DNA from 3 places in the Paenibacillus sp. RC334 genome. Region 3 is predicted to be linked to each of the others. Evidence: riboswitches for the same ligand, from Rfam matches in the RefSeq annotation. Region 3 holds a riboswitch; each other region holds the start of a gene.

Region 1 (7,985 bases), 160 kb from region 3:
GTTTTACCCGCCGCTTAATTCCCTCGGCAATGCCTGCTGCAATATGCTTGAGGATGCTGACACCCACTGCGGTCGTTACCAGATCAGCTTGGTCTACCGCATCCGCTACAGCCGCTGCATCTTTGCCATCAATCGCGGTTACATTCGTGACCATCTCCGCATCCTTGGTATCATTCGCCAACTCTACAGTGTATTGCTTGCGCCGGCGTAACTCGGATACAAGAGTGTCGTTAACATCCGAAAAGACAACCTCATAACCTGCCCGCGATAGAATCAATCCGATAAATCCGCGACCGATATTTCCTGCTCCAAAGTGGACGGCTCTCATAGCTCCATCTCACTTTCGAACAGATCGATAATTTCCTGAGGGGTCACCGCGTTGCGGAGTTTATCCATGTTTTCTTCCTCCGCGCATACCACAGCGATACTCGTCAAAATCTCCATATGATCGCCGCCTTGTGCTGCGATGCCGATCACCATATATGCTTTTTCTTCCCCAAAATCTACACCTTGCGGGAACTGAATGATCGAGATGCCTGTCGACTGAATAAACGTCTTGGATTCCTTCGTGCCGTGTGGAATAGCCAACCCGTTCCCGATATAGGTAGACACGATCTCCTCGCGTTCCAGCATCTTGTCAATGTACTCACCTGTAATATGTCCGGCATCCAGCAGGATTTGTCCGGCCATGCGAATCGCCTCATATTTGTCTTTGGCGGTTGCGTTCATTTTTACTTTGTCTATCGTCATAATGCTCACGGTAGGTTCCTCCCTGTCCCTAATTTACTGTGAAAAAATTCAGCCAGTTCACTCGATATATAATTGGCGATATGCTCACGGCTACCGTGTTTCAGTAGCGTAACCATGTCTTCCCGAAGTAGTAATGCACTAATCTCGCTCAATACCTCCAGGCTTTCTCTCGGCAGCTCGCGAGGTCCCAACATAAGCAGCACGCAATCTACCTGTTCGCCTGCATCCGCCAGCAGCGGCTCTGCCAGCTTATACAGCGTAAGCGAAGGCTCGCGAATATAGTGGCTGCGCGTATGAAACAAAGCTATGGAGGTATCAGGGATCACCTGACTACCCTGGCGCTCTCTTTCCATGAGCTGTGCAGCAATGCCAGAAGGCTCTGTGACGTTCCCCCCGCCCCGCCTCCAGCATGCAGATAGCCTGTACGGTAGCGCGCATATCCATCCCCTGATTTTCCAGCGTATACACTTGAAATTGCTGTACAATGTGTACAATTTCCTCGAGACTTTTTCGCAGCCCCGTGAGCCACTCCATGCCCTGACCGGGCTGGACGGCCTGCTCCTGCTGCTGATCATTGGGATGCTTGAGTGTAATATGCTGGATAAAATGTCGCAGACGGTCACTCTCCTCCTGCGTCAGCAGCGGGCTGATCTTGAGATAGCGATCCGGTTCCAGCGGTAGCTCCACCGTCGAAATGATCAGATCATAATCCTCTTTCGGAATCCGCGCCGCCTCGTACCATGAGGCCCTATCCACGATTTTGATCTGTGGCAGCTCCTTGGCGAGCCTTGTTGCCAGCAGCCTGGATGATCCAATGCCGCTCGTGCAGACGACGATGGCCCGCACCTCCCGCCGCAATTGTCGCAGCCGCTCCAGCGAAGCGCCGAAATGCATGACGAGAAATCCGATCTCTTCATCCGGCACTTCCATTTCTGTCATGCCCGCCGCAGCCTTCTTCACCGAGTCGAACAAGCTGCCGTAATCCTTGCGGATTTGCTGGAGCAGGGGATTACGGATGGATCTGCCTTCCTTCAAACGTTTGAGTACCGGAGCCATATGGGCAATCAGTCCTTCACGCAGAACACGATCCTCTGCCAATGGCGTGTCTGTCTCTTCCTCTACACGACGAATCAACTCATGAACCGACTCCAGCAGTACGAGATCATCCAGCGGCAGCAGCCGGGTTGAATGATCCTCGGCATCACGGAATAGCAGTCTGAAATAAGATCGTTCCGGCTCTGGAAAATCAATATCCAGCGCCTCTGACAATTCCGTGCATATGCGTTCCACCATAGCTGTGCGCAGCATGATATTCTCATCCGAATCTGTTTTGGAATACGAGAGACGATGATCCACAACGTATCCGAGCCGCAGACGTGCCAGCGAAACGCAAATTTGAATCAACAGCTCCATATATTTGCTTTCCACCATGTTTTTCAGCCATTTCTCATGGGGCTGCCAGAGGGCATTTTCCACGGTCAGCAGGTTCTCTCTGCCAATCATCTCCAGCAACTTGTCAGCGACACGTGTCACAGGACGAAGCTCCTCCCGGCTGGAAAACAGATCCGATTCATCCAAATACTCTAGAGCCAGCTCGGAAATCGCCCGTCTTTTGTCCGTCTCCCGGCCTGTAATCTCGACGCCGTACCCGCGTCTGCGCACAAGCACGAGTCCCCGTTCCACGATCCAGCCTTGCAATTCGTCCAGATCATGACTGACAGTAGTTACTGCGACCTTCAAATCAGCAGCCAGCGCCAGCAGCTTGATCGGCTCCTGTGTATCCAGCAGCATACAGAGAACCACGATCTTTCTTTCCTCAGCCGAATATTCGTCCGACTTCGTATGCATCAATTGCTCCCGCAGACATACAAGCTGAGCCGGGTCGGCATCCACATAGATACCAATCCCTGATTTTTTCTCCAGCTTTACCTCATGAGCCGCTAACCAATGCTCGACTGCACTGAGTTCCCGGTGAACCGTCCTTGTGCTGACATTAATCTTCGTGGCAATTTCCCCGGCCGTTACCTCTTGGGACTGCTCCAGAAGATATTCCACGATGTCACGTTGTCGTTTCGTAATATTCATAAGCGCATACCGTTCCTTCCCAAGCTCATCCCTTCCGCAGAACACACGAACTGCATACAAGGCGGCCTGACTACTACAGGGGATTAAGAATCGGATTTCAGACGTTCCACCAGCGCTTCGTATTCAGGACTCTTCAGGAAATTATCAATAGAAATATGCTCGGCATTTGGAGCCACCGTTTTAGCCCGGTCCGTCAACGTTTTTTGCGTAATAACAATATCCGCATCCTGCGGAATCTCACTGATTGCCGTGTTCGTTACCGTGACATCCACATCCGCCTGCTTCATTTTTTTGCGTAAAATCGAGGCGCCCATAGCGCTTGAGCCCATACCTGCATCACAGGAAAAGACGATCTTGTTCACATCTGATTTATCCTTGACCGTTTGAACTTCACCAATCTCCGCAGCCCGATCAGCTTCGCGGTTATCTTCCGTTACAGTGGTATTTTCGCCTGCAGCCTTGCTTTGAGTTTTCATATCCTTCATGCGGGATGCCGCTTCCTCAAGCCCCTCTTCTTTTTGCTTACCTGTCTTGAGTAACACAGCAGCAACAGCAAACGATACGACCGCAGCAGCAATCACACCGCTCAGCATTGGCAAATATCCGCCTTTTGGCGTCATCAGGAAATAAGCGATGATACTACCCGGTGAAGGAGCTGCTACCAGTCCGGCACCTGTCAGCATGAAACAGAACGTTCCCACCACACCCCCTGCTATAGCAGCAAGAATCAGAATCGGCTTCATCAAAATATAAGGGAAATAAATTTCATGAATCCCGCCGAAAAAGTGAATGATAACCGCGCCAGGAGCCGACGACTTCGCAGGGCCTTTACCAAACAGGCAGTAGGCCAGCAAAATACCGAGCCCTGGTCCAGGGTTCGATTCAAGCATGAACAAAACGGATTTGCCTGTTCTTGAAGCCTCCTCCAGCGCAATCGGACTCAATACTCCGTGGTTCAGTGCGTTGTTTAGAAATAATACTTTTCCGGGCTCAATAATGAGGTTGACGAGCGGCAAAAGCCCTGCGTTCACGAGGAACTGTACCCCTGCTGACAACACTTGACTGATAATTTGTACAAACGGTCCGATTGCCACATGAGCAAGCAGCGCTAAAATCGCCCCGATAATCCCTGCCGAGAAGTTATTGACCAGCATTTCAAAGCCTGATTTAACTTTGCCGTCAATCGCTTTGTCGAATTTCTTCAATATCCATGCAGCCAGCGGACCCGCTACCATCGCGCCGAGGAACATCGGAATGTCCGCCCCGACAATGACACCCATCGTCATAATGGCCCCGATCACACCTCCGCGCTGTCCGTGAATCATTGTGCCACCCGTATAACCGATCAGCAGCGGCAGCAAATAATTTTTCATCGGATCAACCAGTTGTGCAAAACCCTCATTCGGGAACCATCCGGTCGGAATAAAAAGTGCCGTGATCAATCCCCACGCGATAAAGGCCCCCATATTGGGCATAACCATACCGCTGAGAAAACGACCGAAACGCTGTACGGCAACGCGAGCGCCTCCGTTTGAATTGGACTTTGCGTCCACTGTGCTCATATTCATATCCTCCTTATAGGTCAGTATTTTGCATCATTCGATTCCCAACGCTCGAAAGTACAATAGATAAACGAACTAAACCGTTTCGATCTATCTATTGCTGATTTGAAATCGCTCTTGGGATTGTTGCAAAATACCCAGGTAATAAGCATCACTACCTTTTCTTAAAATTCATACTAAATGACAACGCTATCTTCATCAACGAAATGAAAACGTACTTTCGTCATGAACGTTGATGACAACATTTAAATTTAAGATAAACAGGCGCGAAATCATTAGGCATAATTCCTCTTAATGTGGCCTGAAACGTTAGAATTTAGTCGAGAAACCATGCGTCATCTATACCATTTCTATACAAGGAATATCCTCCAAACAAGGGAAAAAGAACGTAATTACGCTTGCCAAAAAAGACAGCAAAAAATAGCCGCTATGCCCAATCATCGCGACTATTTTTATACAAAACCGAGTGGACAAACGCCACTCTTATTCAGTTATCCAACCTAATTTGCCCCATTATTACTCATTGGCAGTCAACTGCTCGTACTGATCCGCAGACAGCAGCTTGCTTAATGATTCCTCTACATCTCCTCCAATCTCCACTTCGATCATCCAGCCTTTTTCATAGGGAGACTCGTTCACCAGCTCAGGCGTACTTTCCAGCGCTTCATTCACCTTCAACACCGTTCCCGTCACCGGAGCGAACAGGTCGGATACTGTCTTTACCGATTCAATAGTACCGATCTCTGCCCCCTGCTCAATCGTTGCTCCCTCCCCAGGCAGCTCCACAAAAACGATATCCCCCAGCTGATGCTGTGCAAAGTCCGTAATACCGATTCGTACCGTTCCATCCTCTGTGCGCTGAACCCACTCATGTTCCTCTGTGTACCAAAATTGCTGCTTCACTTCACTCATCCTGCTCGCCTCGCTTCCATATGGATTACATCGTTTCGCCTACCCGTCTGTGACAGGTTAAGATTATGACAACAAGAACTCTCATGTCAATAATACTAACAAAAATATTTCACATTTCTCCATATATCGTTCTAACTAAAAATACGGCAGGATATAACAAACGCTTACATATCCTTATTTATGAATAAAATGTTTTATAAAATGATGTTGATGACATTTTTGTTGACATTTCAAATAAATTTGCGTATTAATGGGTTATAACAAGTGCTTTTAGAAATACCCGATAACTGTAAACGCGGATGAACGTGGAGGGAGAGACTGCCAAAACTCGCATAGCTGTTGCCGCCTGTGAAAACAAGGTAGCAAGCGAGTCGGATCAAGCTGTTACCGGCAGGGCCGGATGACGTATAGCTGATCCAAGGGCAGCGCCGAAGGAGTAAACCTGCACCGCAGGTGAATCTCTCAGGCAAAAGGACCTCTGCCGGACGCATCTCTGGAGAGCATTCGCCATACAGGCGGATCACCCAAGGGGAAACCTGGTACACACCGGGGTAACTCTCAGGTATCAAGGACAGAGCTGAAGAAAAGTGTGTGGACTGCCGTCCATACGTTTTTTTCAGCCTGTCTTTTTTGTTTAGCTGATCACACTGGATAGGAGTGAAAAAATGACTAACTTGCGAAAAACGTCGCTGTATTCCTCCTACGGCACGCTGCCGGGGGTTCGTTGCATTGATTTTGGCGGCTGGGAGCTGCCTGTACAGTTCAGCGGCATTCAAAAGGAGCATGAGGCTGTCCGACAACGTGCGGGATTGTTCGATGTATCGCATATGGGTGAATTCCTGGTCGAGGGCCAGGAAGCCGAAGCATTTCTGCAACAGGTGACGACGAACGATGTCAGCCAATTGGAGCCGGGCCAGGCCCAATATTCGCTGCTGTGTTACCCGGATGGAGGTGTAGTAGACGACCTGCTTGTTTACCGCAAAGGGCCGGAGCGTTACATGCTCGTTGTGAACGCCTCGAATATCGACAAAGATTGGGATTGGTTGCTTCGCCATGCTCCTGCATCCGTTCATCTGGAAAACGTATCAGATGCGGTAGCACTGCTGGCATTGCAAGGACCTGAAGCTGCGCGTATTGCCGCAGCCGTGACAGACACGGACATTACGAAGCTGGCATCCTTCCGATTCAATGAGGATGTGCAATTGTTCGGGGCAAAAGCGCTCGTCTCCCGCACCGGATACACGGGGGAAGACGGCTTTGAATTTTATGTGCCCACGGCGGATGCACCGGCAGTGTGGGACGGATTGCTTCGCATCGGTGAGCCGTATGGTCTGGTTCCCGCCGGACTTGGAGCCAGGGATACGCTGCGCTTCGAGGCACGGCTACCGCTGTACGGACAGGAGTTGTCCGCTACCATTTCGCCACTGGAAGCTGGTTTAGGCTTCTTCGTCAAGCTGAATAAGGGAGATTTTATCGGGAGAGAGGCCCTGCAACGTCAGAAAGAACAAGGTATTCCCCGCAAGCTGATCGGACTGGAAATGCTCGACCGCGGCATCCCGCGTGCCCATTATCCCGTTTTTGCGGAAGGACAGCACATTGGCGAGGTCACAACGGGAACCCAGTCGCCCACCTTAAAGCGTAATCTGGGTTTGGCTCTGGTGGACAGTCATTTCAGTTCCCTATCCACACCGCTGGAGGTCGAGATTCGTGGCAAGCGCCTGCGCGCCGAGGTGGTAGCAGCGCCCTTTTATAAACGTCCACGCTGATTTAAACGCTCGTCTTACTATAACTATCGTGATCCGTTACTAACCGCTGCCCAGTGGGCAATCGTTTATTAATCATTTGTTAATCGTTTTACGTTTTTACGATCTTGTTGGTTGAAAGGAGCCAGACCCAATGAAACAACACCGCTATCTTCCCATGACCGAGCAGGATCAAGCTGAAATGCTGCGCGTGGTCGGCGCATCGTCCATCGACGATTTATTCAGCGATATTCCCGAGGCGATCCGGTATAAGGGGGAGCTGCTCCTGTCTTCTCGGTTAGACGAAAGAGCCTTAACCCGCCACTTATCAGGACTGGCCGGGCAAAATGCCAATACTGACACGCACGCCAGCTTTCTCGGCGCAGGGATTTACGATCATCATATTCCATCCGTCATCCAGCATATCACTTCACGCTCGGAATTTTATACGGCCTACACTCCTTATCAACCGGAGGTAAGCCAGGGCGAGCTGCAAGCCATCTTCGAATTTCAATCGTATATATGCGAATTAACAGGCATGGCTGTAGCCAATGCCAGTATGTATGATGGAGCGACTGCGCTGGCAGAAGCGGGCTCATTGGCCGCCGCTGCCACCCGCCGCAAGCAGCTTATCGTATCGCGGACCGTCCATCCGGAGGCACGTCAGGTGTTGGCTGCCTATGCACGCGGGCTGGATTTGGATGTCGTGGAGATCGACTGTGCAGATGGTGTAACTGACGTGAAGGCATTAACGGCGGCCATATCGGAGCAGACGGCGGCAGTTTTGGTCCAAAGCCCTAATTTTTTCGGGGCCGTGGAAAATCTGAAGCCGATGGCTGACCTGATCCATGCGCACAAGGGTCTTATGGTCGTCAGTGCCAATCCACTGGCATTGGGCTTGCTGGAAGCGCCCGGCAAGCAGGACGCGGATATT
Region 2 (7,985 bases), 1.9 Mb from region 3:
TCCTCCATTTGAAGCGGAAGGCGCGCCGCTGCATGCGGCCAGAGAAAGCACCAAAATTGCAGATAGAACAGGCAGAATTCCTTTTTTCCAGCGTTTAACCATTGTAAGCCCCTCCTTGTCATTGTCCTTATTATGGAACTTCGATTAACCCAATCGTTGTCTGGCATCCGTGGCGCGTTTGAGCGCCTGGCCGATAAAGTTGATCGCCAGCATTAGCACCAAAATAAGTAAAGATGCAGGCAACCACATCCACCAGCTATTCTGTAATACATCCGGGTCATTGGCGTAGCTCACCAGCGTACCCAAGCTTGGCGTGGATTCTGGCAACCCAAAGCCGAGATAGGAAAGTCCAGTTTCAATCCCGATATTTCCCGCGAGGCTGAGCGTCAGATTGACGATCACGACCGAGCTGAGATTGGGCAGTACGCCAAACCAGATAATTTTCCAATTGGGTGTGCCGAGCGTTTTGGAGGCCTGCACATAGTCCAGCTCCCGCTCCGACAGTACCTTGGCTCGAATCAGACGTGCTTTTCCAATCCACAAAAAAGCGGTCATGATGAAAATAAAAGATCCTATGCCGCTCTTGGGGACAATACTGACGAATACGATCACCAGCATCAAAAACGGAAGCACCAGGATAAAATCAATGATCCGCATGATAATGTTATCAACCAAGCCGCCATAAAAACCCGCCAGCAGTCCCAGCGTCAAGCCGATGGCAGCGGATAATAGCGTAATCGTGAAGCCAATCGTGAAGGAATTGCGTGCCCCAATGACCAGCTGACCGAAAATATCTCTGCCCGCCCGGTCCGTGCCCAGCCAATGCGCCGAGCTTGGAGCCTCACGGATCGCGCCCAAATCCACCGTCGTAACTACATCCTGATTCACAAACAGAACGGATGAATAAATAAAGATCAAAAACAAAACCACAAACGCGATGGATACCAGCGCCGTTTTGTCACGCACCAGCTCGCGGCGCAGTACAGACCAGCTGGATGGTGATTTACGAATAATCTCTGGCGTGAAAACCTCCTCTACCTGTATGGACACCTTACATCCCTCCCCTTCCTCTGAAGTTGTTCGTTATTCGATCCGAATGCGAGGATCGACCTTGCTCAGGATGACATCAGACAAAAGGGTTCCCAACAATGCCAGAAAGCCGGAAATCATCACCAGCGCTGTCACGACTGAAAAATCGCGTTGGGTGATGGACTGGAGAAATAGCTGACCCAGCCCCGGATACCCAAAGATGGATTCAAGGAAAATGTTGCCCGCAATCACTCCCGTCAGGTCATAGCCCAAAAAGGCAGCAATCGGTAGCAGCGAATTTTTGAAAATATGACGGGAATAGATTTTCCCCCTCAGGTACCCCTTTGGAACGCGCTGTTTTTACAAAATCCTTTAACCGTGTGTCGATGACCTCATTGCGCAAATACTGAATCGTGGCTGTCGTACTAAGCAATGCTCCTGTAACCGCTGGCAATATAAGATGGTAAGCCTTGTTGATGTAATATGCCGAGGTTCCCGGCTCCACGCCCACATCCACACTGCCGCTGGTCGGAAACCAGCCAAGCCTGAAGCCGAACACGTACAGTAGCAGCAACGCGAGTATAAATAAGGGGGTCGCAAAGCTGAGATAGGTATAACCCACCACGGTTTTGTCCAGCGGACTATGCTGATAACGACCACTAAGTACACCGAGTGGAATCGCGATCAGATACGTCAAAATCAGGATCACTACGCCCAAAAAGAACGTGTTCCCCAGACGGCTACCGATCAGATCGGTGACGCCGATTTTATGTACATATGATTTTCCCAAATCCCCATAAGCCAATCGGGCAAGCCAGTTGCCATATTGTACCCACACCGGATCATTCAGCCCTAATTTTTGCCGTTGCTCCTCCAGCGCCGCCGGATTCAAATTGGGTGTCGAGGTTATGAGTCCTGTCAGGGCATCCCCCGGCATGGCCTTCGCCAGAAAAAAGATAAGTATGCTCAAAGCAAACAGCTGAGGGATCATGATCAGCAGCCGACGCAGTATAAATTTCCACATATTTTGTCCCCCCCTTTATGGTAAAGCGACTTGATGGGACGGGCTTACCGCTTTTAGCGCAAACGGCTTGCCGTTCTCATCCAGATGTTTGGGCAGCTCTGTTTTGTAGGAGGACAACAGCGTTCGCCTTTTTTGAGCATTGTCCAGCCGCTTGGCAGGATCTATATTCGGAATGGTTGCAATAAGACGCTGGGTATACAAATGCTGCGGATGCTCATAAATATCCTGTTCGCTTCCCTGTTCCACCAGACGCCCCTGGTACATAATCCCGATTTGGTCGCACATATGGCGGATAATACCGAGGTCGTGGCTGATGAATAAATACGTCAAATTAAATTCCCGCTGCACATCCTTCATAAAATTAAGCACCTGTGCCTGAACGGACACATCCAGCGCTGATACCGGCTCATCAGCAATGATCAGCTTTGGATTCAACGTGAGCGCACGTGCAATGCCGATCCGCTGTCGCTGTCCCCCGGAAAATTCATGCGGATATTTGTAGGCCGCATCGGCGTTCAAGCCGACCTTTTCCAGCAGCGTCTGAACTTTTCGGCGTTCCTCCTCACTACTCAGCTTTTCGAAATTCCGCAACGGCTCGGCGATGACATCCAGCACACGCTTACGCGGATTGAGCGAGGAATACGGGTCCTGAAAGATCATCTGAATGTCTCTCCGCAGCGGATGGAGGTTGTTACGGCTTAAGGCCGTTAGGTCATCTCCGTTAAAAAGAACTTGCCCGCTCGTCAGCTTATTTAGACCGATGATCGTCCTTCCTGTAGTCGTTTTTCCGCAGCCGGATTCTCCAACCAGCCCGTACGACTGACCCGCCTCAATGCTGATGGACACACCATCCACTGCTTTTACCTGATCGACCACACGCTGGAAGAAACCACCGCGCACCGGATAATGGACTCTCAGATCATTTAGCTCCAGCAGTGCCATGAGCAGCTTCCCCCTTTGCCTCGTCTTCAAAATGAAAATGCTGATAACATGTACAGCGGACCCAATGCCCGGGAGAAATCTCACTTAAATGGGGATGATCCTCATGCGTTTCATGCTGAATCCAGGGGATACGTGGAGCAAAGCGGCAGCTATTGCGGGGAATATCCTGCAAGGAAGGGACGATTCCTCCGATGACGTGCAACGGTTCTCCCTTGGTATGTGATCCCGGCATGGATGCGAGCAAAGAGCGCGTATACGGATGCTGGGGCTGTCGGAACAATTCAAAAACATTGGCGCTTTCCACGATTTCTCCGGCATACATGACCACCACGCGGTCCGCCACCTCTGCCACAACGCCAAGATCGTGCGTAATCAGGATAATGCCGCTTCCAGTCTCCTGTTGAAGCTGCTTGAGCAAGTCGAGAATTTGAGATTGAATGGTTACATCGAGCGCTGTAGTCGGCTCGTCTGCAATAATGAGGGCAGGACGACAAGCGATGGCAATGGCGATCATCACACGCTGCCGCATCCCCCCTGACAGCTCATGCGGATACTGGTCGTATACACGTACGGGATTCGGAATATCCACACTCTCCAGTAATTCCAGCACACGCACCTTTTTCTGCTTCGTAGAGAGGGTCGTATGATAATCAAGGTTTTCCTCAATTTGCTTACCAATGCTCATTAGCGGATTCAGCGCGGTCAGCGGGTCCTGAAAAATCATGCCGATGCCTGCTCCACGGATTTTGTTTATTTGCCCTGTTGAGAGACGATTCAGATCCGTGCCTTTAAAAAGAATCTGTCCCTCCACGCGGGTACGCTCCAGATCGTGCAGTTGTGCTATCGAAAGCGCCAGCGCGCTTTTGCCGCAGCCGGACTCTCCGACCACAGCCAGCACTTCATTGGGATTGACCGTCAGATCCAGATGGTCGACTGCGGGGTAATATTCATCCTTAATGCGAAAAGATACCGTTAACCCTTTGATCTCCAACACCGGCTCGCTACTCAATGTATATGCTTCCTCCGTTCTCCATGGCCTTGTCCTGCTTATGCGCGCCACGCTTGATGTTAAACCTCTCATCAACATTACATACCGATTTAGTCGGAATAATTTGAACTTATCCTATCACCAGTATATGGATATATCAATTAAGAATAGACTATCACGATCATTGAAAAAACCAATGATTCAGCAGTAGCGCGACCTTTCTGGCACAAAATGTAATGAAATAACCAACCACAGGTTAATTTTCAGCACAAAAAAAGTCGCCTGACCCCCTTAAAGGGATCAAGCGACTGGCTGGTCCAGCTCAAATTGTACTCTCTTCGCTGGTTACGAAGCCGCTCCATAGGAGCCGGACTTGAACGTTCTTGGATCGTACCATTTGTAGCCCGCTGCCGGAGCAGCCCAAGGCTCAGGCTGCGGTTCTGTAGAAGCCGCAGGCTCCTCGAACGGCAGCAGCTGTGTTGGCTGGTCCAGCGTCAGACCCGCCACATCGGACAGCTTCGTATAGTCCTGCTTCCATGCAAGCCATTGGACGGTTTGTACCAGGAAGGTGGAATCGTCGACTTCCTTGAAACCATCGTACGTCTTCTTCGACTGTCCGTTTTCCTCACGTACATATTTCGGCGTGGCATCCTCAACTGGCGAAGAATCACCGATAAACGCTGCCTTGCCCTGACCTACCTTGGCTACAGCAGCATAAGGCCCTTCAGCACGGCCCCCGCCGTTATAGACACCCTGGTCCACGGCATTGCCCCATTTTTTCGTGCCTGTAGGAATATAAGCGATTCCTTTAGCCTTGGTCGGATCCATAATCGCCAATGTAGAACCAGCATGCATGGCAATCGAACGTACACCCTTCGTAATGCCGAAGGATTGATCTGCCGCTACGATATCCGTGGCATTTACGTCACCGAGTGCATTGTAGCGAAAACGAACGCCAAAGTTCGTTGCCAGCCAGTCGGAACTGGTTAGTCCCTGCATAGCTGGTGATGCAGCTTCTTCTGTAGTCATCCCTTTGGCCGGATTGGAATAGGCTCCACGGCGGTAGCCGTTCATAACCTCGGAGGAATCCCAACGGTTTTTGTTCCGGTCTGCGTTATAGTGGTCAGAAATGAAGAAAATACTGCCTCCATTCTTCACATATTGAACCAGAGCAGCTTGCTCGGATGCCTTAAAGGCAACATTGGCTTCACCAATGATGAACACATCATATGGGCGCAGCTTGTCGTACGTTATAGCCTGCTCGCCATAGGTAAAAGGAATGGAACGGTTCAACGGGTCCACGGTAAAACCAGCATTACGCAGTCCGCTGGCAAAATCGGAAAAGGCTCCATCTATAACCCAATCCGCCGCTCCGGCTGTCTGTGCGTGCGTATTATCGAACAGCACTTTTTTGCCTTTTCCATCCGGCAATGTAGTACCAGGATCAGGTTCGCCAGGGTTCCCAGGCTCGCTTCCGCTTACCAGTTCCAGAGCGCTTGGGCTTTTCACTCCACCAAAATTGTTATAGGCACCCAGCGCACCCGTCACGCGAATTTTGCTGCCGATCAGCTCAGGATGGCCTGACAGCCCGAATGGTCCTCTATACGCGGATGTCAGTTGCACATTTAACAGATTAGATGTATTGCGTTCACTCGCCTGATCCGCAATCAGTACGTTAAAATCATTTGCAAATGGGGCAGAGAAATTAGCCGTTTTCGATCCAGTGGCATGTCCGACGACGTAGCCTTCTACCGTCACCGTACCTCCGCTGCTTTGACGCTGAAGCGCTTCCGCTACCGTCAACGCGCCCTCTGCCTTGACCTGGCCGAATGGAACGAAGAGTCCTACCAGCAGTGATACGATTGCCGCCAGATGCAGCATTCCTTTCAAGCGTGAACCTGTGAACCGAAAACCTTTTACCATACGTAAATGTCCCTCCCATTATTCCATAAATTAGCTTGTCCTCTATCAGATTAGCTATCAACCTTCTAATTCCTTCCTGATTTCATCCATAATTATGTAAAATTTAATCTTTTTTATTGAGAAGATTCCTGATTCTGTAAAATACCAACCTGTGATTGACACCGGGCATGGCATACATTACGCTTAGGAGGAATTGTTGAACGGTATACGCGAATGAAGATGACGGGAGAGCCTGTCCGGGAATCACATCCCGGCAGCACCGAAGGAGCAAGACGTCAGCACCCGGCTGGCGGATAATCTCTCAGGTCCATGTATCGTCATCTGACGCAACTCTGGAGAGAGCGCAAGCCACCCAAGGGGTAAGGCGGTATACACCGCACGAAACTCTCAGGTAACGAGGACAGAGATAAGGGAAATTTCCTTATCCTGTCCTTTTTTGTGCTTACATGCTGCGTCAGCATTAGAAACCGTCACACCCGCGCAAAGGCGCGGCAGCACCATATACTATGATATTCAAACATACAGGGGGCCACACCATGCGTTTCAAAGATGTATTTTCCATTATCGGTCCGGCTATGACCGGACCCTCCAGCTCACATACCGCTGGCGCGGTGCGGCTCGCACGTGTTGCCAGGCACTGGCTCGGTGTGCAACCTGACCGTGCCCGCATGACGCTGTACGGCTCATTTGCCGATACGTACAAGGGACACGGCACAGACCTGGCACTCATTGCCGGACTGCTGAATTACGATACAGACGACTACCGGATTCCGGATGCTGAGCAATGTGCAGAGCAGGCCGGGATGGAAGTAGAGTTCGCTGTCAGCGGACTGCCCGCCCCTCATCCGAACACGGTCCGCTTCGAGCTATGGAAGGGTGAAGATCAGCGCACGCTGCTAGGCTCCTCCATCGGCGGTGGAAACATTCATGTTCAACAGCTCAACGAATTCCGGGTCAATCTAACCGGAGAGTTGCCTACGCTGGTGCTTCTTCACTCGGATAAGCCCGGAACATTGGGCGCGGTGACTTCAGCGCTGGGCGCGGCTGACATTAACATTGCCTATATGCACGTGGATCGCAAAGGCCGGGATGGCGAAGCGCTCACTGCTATTGAAACCGATAGCCCCGCTCCGGCTGAATTAATTGCCGAGCTGCGGGCTTTGCCTCATATGTATGGAATCAAAATGATTAACTTGAAAAAAGGAGCTGAATCCGATGCGGTTTAGCCATCTGCATGAATTAGGTGCCTTGTGCGCCGAGGAATCCACTACGATTGGTCGCCTGATGATCAAGGAACAGGTACAAGAGACGAACACACCGGAGGAAGAAATCTTCCGCCAAATGGCTGATTATTATGAAGTCATGAAGGAGGCCGTTCATCGCGGACAAACACAGGACACTGTATCCCGCAGCGGATTGACAGGCGGCGACGGCAAACGCCTGGCGGAATATTTGCGTGCAGGGGAAACCTGCTCCGGCGATGCCTCGGCACTCGCCATGGCGTACGCCCTTTCCGTGTCAGAGGTCAATGCGTCCATGGGTCGCATTGTCGCCACACCCACCGCAGGCTCATGCGGGGTCATCCCCGGTGTGTTCATCAGCGCGCAGGAGCGGTTCGGCTGGGATGACGAGCATATGGTGCGCGGACTGTTCGCCGCTGGAGCGATTGGCTACGTCATCGCCAACAATTCCTTCATCTCCGGTGCGGAGGGAGGCTGTCAGGCCGAGATTGGCTCAGCCATCGGGATGGCCGCAGGGGCCATGGTCGAGCTGCGCGGCGGTACGCCAGAGCAGGCCATCCATGCAGTGGGCCTCGCGCTCAAGAACACGCTCGGCCTGATTTGCGACCCCGTCGCCGGACTCGTGGAGATTCCGTGCATCGTGCGCAACGGGCTGGGAGCCGTGACCGCGCTTGCCGCCGCGGATATGGCTCTGGCGGGTGTGCGCAGCGCCATCCCGTCTGACGAAGTCATCGACGTGATGCTAGAAGTCGGCAGCGCGATGCCGTCCAAGCACCGCGAGACAGCCAAGGGCGGCCTGGCCCAAACGCCGACCGGCAAGCGTCTGACGGAGTCGCTT
Region 3 (7,985 bases):
AAGCTTACGAGTTGGCTGACCGAAATGGTTGCTACCTGCTGGAAGCGGTTCGTCATATCCATGAGCCTAATTTTTTGCGCCTTAAGGACAACTTGAAGCGCGTGGGCAATATCCAGGGTGGCACCTTGTACTCCATGCAATTTTCCTCCCGGTATGATCAGTTGCTTTCAGGAGATACTCCTAATATCTTTTCTCTGTCTTATGGCGGGGGTGCATTAATGGATCTGGGTGTGTATTCGCTGTATTTTGCCATTGATTTGCTTGGAGCCCCTACATCAGGCTTGTACCGTGCCAAAAAGCATGAGAATGGCGTGGATTTGGGCGGCCCGATCCTACTGTCGTATCCCGATTTTACACTGGTGATCCAACTGGCCAAAAATGCTGTAACCACCAACCGTGTTGAAATTTACGGGGACCAGGCCACTATGATCTCCAGTGGTGTCTCTGGTATCACGGACGTATCGGTTCTGGATGTCCGTACTCAGGAAACAGATACTGTAAGTACTCCTGAAACTCATCATTTCATGTTTTACGAGGCTCAGGAATTTTATCGGATCATTGCCGAAAAGGACAAAGACCGCTACGAAGAATTGAAGTCATTGAGCATTGAGGTTCAGAAGATCAGCAATGAACTGCGCCATCAAAATGGCATTTATTTTGAAGATGGACAAAAATAACTAAAGAAGGAGGGGATGTATTATAAGTACTAGTAGCTGCCAACCCATGTGAAGTTGCTTACAATGAGGATGGCAAAGGCTGGTCCATTCAGGTCGTTATGGAATACTCCACAAGTGTTTAACATATCCAATAAGAAAAGAGGCTCTCATACTATGACTAAGATATTAAAAGGATTTCCGAAAAACTTTCTGTGGGGCGGGGCAACCGCAGCTAACCAATTGGAAGGCGCTTTTGACGTAGATGGAAAAGGATTGTCCAGTGCGGACGTGATTGCTTATGTACCCAAAGCAGAGCGCACAAACGATCATGCTATAGAGATTTCGTCCGAGCGACTCGAAGACATTTTGTCTGGTAAGGTAAATGCCCGTTTTCCAAAGCGCGAAGGTGTGGACTTTTTCCATCATTACAAAGAAGATATCGCATTATTTGCGGAAATGGGCTTTAAGGTATTCCGCATGTCCATTAACTGGTCGCGGATTTTCCCGAATGGTGATGATGCGGAGCCGAATGAAGCAGGACTGCAATTTTACGATAATGTATTTGACGAGCTGCGCAAGTATGGGATAGAGCCACTGGTGACATTGTCCCATTACGAAACACCGCTAGGTCTGACACAGAAATATAATGGCTGGCTCGGTCGCGAAGTAATACAGCACTACGTAAATTATGCCGAAACGGTGTTTACACGTTATAAGGATAAAGTGAAATACTGGCTGACTTTTAATGAGATCAATGTGATGACGATGAGTCCGTTCACAGGTGGCGGTGTGGTCATTGATCGTGTAGATAACAAGCAGCAAGCGATCTATCAAGCCCTGCATCACCAGTTTGTGGCGAGCGCATTGGCGACAAAACGAGGCCATGAGATTATTCCTGGCTCTCAAATCGGATGTATGCTGGCTCGTATGGAAAGCTATGCACATACGTGTAACCCGGAAGACGTGCTGAAAAGTCAGCATGAAAACCAGATGAATCTGTTCTTTACGGATGTACATGCCCGTGGGGAATATTCAAATTATATGAACCGTTATTTTGAAGAAAATAATATTGTTTTGCACACAGAACCCGGCGATGCCGAAATTCTGAAAAACAACACGGTCGATTACATCTCATTCAGCTATTACATGACCTTGACTGTCTCTGCAGGTCCGGAAGGCGAGAAAGCAGCGGGGAACCTGATTGGCGGCGTGAAAAATCCATATTTGCAATCCTCTGACTGGGGCTGGCAGATTGATCCGATCGGCCTGCGTGTTACGCTGAACACATTATATGACCGTTATCAAAAGCCGCTGTTCATCGTGGAAAACGGCTTGGGTGCATATGACAAGGTGGAAGAAGACGGCTCCATTCACGACACGTATCGCATTGATTATTTGCGCCAACATATCGCTCAAATGAAGGAAGCGATTGCGGACGGTGTGGATCTGATCGGTTACACTAGCTGGGGACCTATCGACCTTGTGAGTATGTCCACTTCCGAAATGTCCAAGCGTTACGGATTTATTTATGTTGATCTGGACGATGACGGTAACGGAACACTGAAGCGCTCCAAGAAGGATTCTTTTGACTGGTACAAAAATGTAATTGCCACCAACGGCGAAGAACTGTAATCCAAGCTAACTGAATATAACCCAATATGGCCTGGGGGCGGGTGCGGCAGAGAACATCATGAGGATGAATCTGGCTGCGCCCGCCTTTATTTTATAGGCTCATCTTAAGATAACCAAACGACTTCACAAATTTTTCACTTGTAAAAAGCTGAAAGTTTTCTGTATAATAAAAAACAATTTCATATGTCTGGTTGATGTTTGCGGGAGATGGAACGTAAGTTCCGACCGAAGGGGCAAAACTCTCAGGTGCTTGGGCTGATTACAGCAACAAGCGGGACCGTAAACGGACAGAACTCTGGAGAGACCCTTAATTGGGCGCCGAAGGTGCACCGCAGATATCATCTGCTTAAACTCTCAGGCAAAAGGACAGAGACGCGAATAACCTGTGACAGGGGATGCCCTAGGCTTTTTTATGAGCTGTTAGTGGCTGAATCCTGCACAAGATGGTTGTATTTTTTCGTGCCTTTAACCTCTCCAGGAGTCGAATCAGCGGATTTGACTCTTTTTTGTTTTTTAATATGCAGGAGGAGCGGGTTGAAATGAATTTGGTACATGTGTTAGAAACGATTAGCAGTTGGATATGGGGGGCCCCACTGATCATTCTCGTTATGGGAACAGGTCTGTGGCTGACCATACGGTTGAAAATGTTGCAGGTTTTCCGCCTGCCTCTGGCGATCAAGCTGATCGGAAAGGCCCCAAATGAAGGTAGTGGGGATGTCAGCAGCTTTGCGGCCCTGAGTACGGCGCTGGCGGCTACAGTAGGTACAGGAAGTATTGTCGGCGTCGCGACAGCGATAAAACTGGGCGGACCGGGTGCTCTGTTCTGGATGGTTGTTGCAGCCTTTTTCGGGATGGCGACGAAATATGCGGAAGGTGTACTTGCAGTAAAATACCGGGTGAAGGATCGGAATGGACAATTTTCCGGCGGCCCTATGTATTATATTGAAAAAGGGCTTGGACGCCGCTTTAAACCGTTGGCGATGCTGTTTGCTTTTTCCGGGATGCTGGTAGCGCTGTTCGGGATTGGAACATTTCCTCAGGTCAAAGCGATTGTATCCTCAACCGAAAACAGCTTCGGTGTTCCACCAATTGTAACGGCATTGATTATTGCTACCCTTACGGGACTCGTTACTATTGGAGGGCTCAAGAGCATTGCCAAGGTATCGACCAAAGTTGTTCCCTTCAAAACAGGCTTGTACGTGTTGATCTGTATGATCGTACTGATTCGGTTCGCCGATCAGATTCCTGCCGCACTCGCGCTTGTGCTGCATTCGGCGTTTTCGACGACGTCTGCGACGGGTGGATTTGCCGGAGCTACGATTATGCTGGCGATGCGCAGCGGGGTAGCCAGAGGGATTTTTGCCAATGAGGCCGGATTGGGAAGCGCACCGATTGCAGCCGCAGCCGCCAAAACCAAATGGCCTGCGGAGCAAGGGTTGATTTCCATGACAGGTGTGTTTATAGATACGATGATTATTTGCGTGATGACCGGGCTGACGCTGCTGGTTAGCGGCGTATGGAGCGGTCCTACCGATGCGGGCTTGATGACGCAGCAAGCTTTCTCCAGCGCATTCCCGCTTGGTGCGGAACTGCTCACAATCATTCTGATTATGTTCGCGTTCACCACGATGCTTGGCTGGAACTACTATGGAGAACGCTGTGTTGAATATTTGCTGGGTGTCAAATGGATTAAGCCGTACCGTTATCTGTTCATTGCGCTGGTTGCCGGAGGCGCGTTTATTAAGCTGGATGCGATCTGGTTGCTGGCAGATATCTTTAACGCCATGATGGCCTTCCCGAACTTGATTGCACTGCTCGGCTTGTCGGGAATTGTAGTTGCAGAAACCCGTACCTATATGGATTCCTTGTATCCTGACAAGAAAAAGGGAATACTTGCAGGTGCCAGTGCAGGAGCAGCCATAGAAATAGAAGAAAAAGGACAAACAGTCAGCTCGTAAAGTCCGATATATCCGGATTTAAGAATATTGACTCTGCAAGATCATTTGCCAGGATAACGAAAGGGAGTGTCCCTCAGCCATTACAGGCTGGGAGGACACTCCCTTTTTGCGTTTTAGAGCAGGATAAAGCTGACTCAGTAAATCTAATCTTTGACTGCTCCAGCTGCAAGATCGGAAATAAACTGGCGGCTAATGAAAAGAAATAAAATGATAAGCGGCAGTACAGCCAACAGGGTGCCAGCAATGACCATCGCATAATCCGTATTGTAAATACCGTTTAATTGGGACAACGCAATCTGGAGCGTAAATTTGCGCTCATCGGTTAATATGATTAACGGCCATAAATAATCATTCCATGCTCCTATGAAGGTGAATGCGCCGAGAAAAGCGAACGCAGGACGTAGAATCGGGAGCGCCACATTCCAATACAGCCGAAAAAAGCTGCATCCATCCATCCGTCCTGCATCCAGCAACTCCTTTGGAATGGATTCCTCTGCATATTGGCGTATCCAGAAGATGCCGAAGGCATTCACCATCCCCGGAATGATTAGAGCTTTGAACGTGCCCACCCATCCAAAGGCGGCCATCATGACAAAGGAGGGGACAAGCGACAGTTGGGAAGGGACCATCATCGTAGCCAGCAGAATGATGAATAATGCTTTTTTGCCCGGAAAATCAAACTTGGCGAATGCAAACCCGGCCAGTGAATCGAAAAACAGCACCAACAGGGTAACGGAGCTGGCTACAAAAAGCGTATTAAAAAAAGCTCCGGCAAAATCAATCTGCTGCAATACTCTCGTCACATTGCTCCAGAAGTGGCTTCCAAACCATAACTGTGGTGGAAAACGATAGATGTCCGAAGTTGTACGGGTAGCCATGACGATAAGCCAGTAAAAAGGAAACATCGACAGAATCATTCCCGTCGACAGCCCGGTATATAAAATAACGGATTTTACACGTGCCTGCATCATGTTGTAGAACCCCCTTTCTGCCGTTATTTTTTGCCTTGTACGAGCTTCCAGTTCACGATGGAGAACAGGGCAATAATGAGGAACATGCCCCATCCGACGGCTGCACCATATCCAAAATAGTTGTTAATGAACGATTCACGATACAGATACAACACAATGGTCATGCCACTTGCTCCGGCACCACCGTCATTACCGACCAGCACCTGCGGCTCGGTGAACAACTGCATTCCGCCAATGGTAGACGTAATTACGGTAAACAGGATGACCGGACGAAGCATAGGAATGGTGATGCGGAAGAAAGCTTGCGCTCCAGTTGCTCCATCTATTTTCGCAGCTTCATACAGCACATGCGGAATACTCTGGAGTCCGGCCAGGTAGATGATCGCGTTATAGCCGGTCCATCTCCATACAACCATGGAGGAAACGGCGATTTGGATCCCCCACGGCACATTAAGCCACTGGATCATAGGCAAGCCCGGGAGTTGCAGCAGGTAATTGAGAAATCCGAAATTATTGGCAAATAAAGCGCCAAAGATGATGGCAACAGCCACAATGGATGTCACGTTCGGCAGAAAAAATCCGACCCTCCACAGGGTACGCATTTTGACAAAAGGTGCATAAAGCAGGAAGGCAATCATCAGTGCAAAAAATAGCATCGGAATCGTTGAATACACCCAGATCGCAAAGGTATTACCCACAGCCTGCCAAAATTCGTTATCTGTCACAAGATAGCCAAAGTTACCCCAGCCGTTATAGGTCATATCTCCGATGCCATCCCATTTGTGAAACGCCAGATATAATGAAAAGCCAATCGGAAACAAGCCGAAGATGCCAAACAGCAGGTAAAACGGCGAGATTGCGGCATATACGGCACGGTGCTTCCATATTTCTTTCAGCATATTGACCACACGCCTTTTTTAAATTTTTGATTTTTTACCGCTGTAATTCCCGTTCGATTCGGTCCATCGTTTCCGTCCATAATGCATCGGGATCGGCATCCTGCTTGGCGACATTGGCAAGGCGACGTGTCACAATGCCGTGAATGACAGGATAACGCTCGCCGAAATAGCTGCTTTTGACATTACGTGCGGAGGCGGCAAAGATCAGTCCGGTGGCCTGACCGCCAAAGAAAGGCTCGGGTGTCTCCATGGCAGGATCGTCATAGACGCCAGGAGTGGACGGGAACAGCCCGATTTTTTGGTAGGCTTCCAACTGGTGTTCCGGGTTTTGCAGCCAGGTCAGGACTTCAAAGGCTTCTTTGGGGTGTTTGCTGGATTTGAGGATGGAAATGAAAGATCCACCCAAATTGCCGTCCCCTCCAGGGGCACGGGCGACTCTCCACTTGCCCGCAGTATCCGGCGCAGCCTCCGTGAGAACTTGCTTCATCCAGATTGCACCTATAAAAGAGGCAACTTTTCCGTTATTGACCGAAGCATTCCATTCGGGGGTCCAGCCATCCGCATTGGCGAGTAGATGCTTCTTGTGAAAAGCCACGGCGGTTTGCCAGCCCAAACGGATATGAGGGGATTGATTACCGATGTAGCTGCCGTCCGGCTTGAAGTACAGGTCTGTATTTTGAGCAAGCATCTGATTGTAAACGTTTACAATATTATCAGCTAAAAACGAACGACTTCCGAGCTTTTGCTGAAGCTGTTTTCCGGCAACCATATAGTCGTCCCATGTGCGAATCGTAGCACTGACCTTTTCAGGATCACTGGGCAGACCCGCCTGTTCAAAGAGATCACTGCGATAGAAGAGGGCGGTAGGGCCTGTGTCCATGGGAAAGGCAATCATGCTGCCATCAGGGGTAATGCCCTGATTCCATTTCCACTCCAAATACTGATCCTTGAATTGATCTGCTCCCAGTGTTCTCAAATCATAAAAACGATCCGCACTAGGAAATAACTCTACCATCCAGTCGTTCAAAGCTACGATGTCCGGTTCACCGGAACGGGCTGCCAGAGTCGTCTTGAGCTTGGCTTTGAAATCACCGCCGATTTTTTGGGTGTTCAATTTAATGTCGGGAAACTGCTTTTCGGCACGAGCGAGTAGTTCATCGTCAATAGAACGGTTCCAGTACCATAATGTAAGCGTTATCTTTTTGTGGTTTGGCAAATTGCTTTCAGATGAATGACTTTCAGAGGACAGAGGGCCGCTACAACCACTAAACATAGTGAGGAAAGCAAGACATAACACCAGCCATCGTACTGTCTTCACGTCATTTCCCTCCTTGCTGTCTGAGTTGGTCTACCTGCTGAACAAGTTGTGAATGGTTTAGCTCCATCATATGAATCTGTTATCCATTTATGTGCATATGCCTTAACCAAAAACAAAAAATTTGAAACGTATATCCACTTGAGCATTTTGCAACAATCCCAAGAGCGATTTCAAATCAGCAATCTATAGATCGAAACGGTTTAGTTGGTCTATCTATTGTACTTTCGAGCGTTGGAAATCGAATGATGCAAAATGCTGACTTAAAAAAGCGCGTGCGTCTCTTACATGAAGATCACACGTGCCTAAGCTCAGGGGTCGGATTACTACATCAACCGTTGTATTTCATCTTTCAGAATTTCGGATCGCGTACCGAAAATAATCTGTACGCAGTTGACATCGCTTACATGCTTATATAATATCAAATTTAAGTTAATAATCGTGACGGAGACAAGAGAGCCACGCAGACATCCCATGTTAGAGCACAGGGGGCGGTTTGTGATGGCTTTTCTTTTTTTGTGCGCGGTGAAAGCGATTGAAAATCGGTTGATCTA

What was found. Region 3 has a riboswitch for glycine ahead of QMK20_RS20120 (alanine/glycine:cation symporter family protein). Riboswitches for the same ligand answer to the same signal wherever they lie in the genome.
Region 1: linked by a shared signal. The riboswitch ahead of gcvT (glycine cleavage system aminomethyltransferase GcvT) and the one ahead of QMK20_RS20120 (alanine/glycine:cation symporter family protein) in region 3 are both predicted to bind glycine.
Region 2: linked by a shared signal. The riboswitch ahead of sdaAB (L-serine ammonia-lyase, iron-sulfur-dependent subunit beta) and the one ahead of QMK20_RS20120 (alanine/glycine:cation symporter family protein) in region 3 are both predicted to bind glycine.

The regions. Positions count from the first base shown of each region.
Region 1 is NZ_CP125370.1:4,220,386-4,228,370, forward strand. It holds gene QMK20_RS19340 (mannitol-1-phosphate 5-dehydrogenase) at 1-328, opposite strand, end outside; gene QMK20_RS19345 (PTS mannitol transporter subunit IIA) at 325-759, opposite strand; partial or broken gene QMK20_RS19355 (BglG family transcription antiterminator) at 756-2,835, opposite strand; gene QMK20_RS19360 (PTS mannitol transporter subunit IIBC) at 2,919-4,397, opposite strand; gene gcvH (glycine cleavage system protein GcvH) at 4,914-5,309, opposite strand; glycine riboswitch at 5,609-5,797, shown strand; glycine riboswitch at 5,798-5,894, shown strand; gene gcvT (glycine cleavage system aminomethyltransferase GcvT) at 5,975-7,075, shown strand; gene gcvPA (aminomethyl-transferring glycine dehydrogenase subunit GcvPA) at 7,206-7,985, shown strand, end outside.
Region 2 is NZ_CP125370.1:330,036-338,020, reverse strand. It holds gene opp4A (oligopeptide ABC transporter substrate-binding protein) at 1-102, opposite strand, end outside; gene QMK20_RS01600 (ABC transporter permease) at 145-1,044, opposite strand; partial or broken gene opp4B (oligopeptide ABC transporter permease) at 1,084-2,053, opposite strand; gene QMK20_RS01590 (ABC transporter ATP-binding protein) at 2,069-2,995, opposite strand; gene QMK20_RS01585 (ABC transporter ATP-binding protein) at 2,973-4,004, opposite strand; gene QMK20_RS01580 (DUF6359 domain-containing protein) at 4,329-5,906, opposite strand; glycine riboswitch at 6,120-6,233, shown strand; gene sdaAB (L-serine ammonia-lyase, iron-sulfur-dependent subunit beta) at 6,443-7,132, shown strand; gene sdaAA (L-serine ammonia-lyase, iron-sulfur-dependent, subunit alpha) at 7,122-7,985, shown strand, end outside.
Region 3 is NZ_CP125370.1:4,383,208-4,391,192, reverse strand. It holds gene QMK20_RS20130 (Gfo/Idh/MocA family protein) at 1-677, shown strand, start outside; gene QMK20_RS20125 (glycoside hydrolase family 1 protein) at 831-2,288, shown strand; glycine riboswitch at 2,480-2,556, shown strand; glycine riboswitch at 2,574-2,668, shown strand; gene QMK20_RS20120 (alanine/glycine:cation symporter family protein) at 2,828-4,246, shown strand; gene QMK20_RS20115 (carbohydrate ABC transporter permease) at 4,390-5,217, opposite strand; gene QMK20_RS20110 (carbohydrate ABC transporter permease) at 5,241-6,116, opposite strand; gene QMK20_RS20105 (ABC transporter substrate-binding protein) at 6,151-7,434, opposite strand.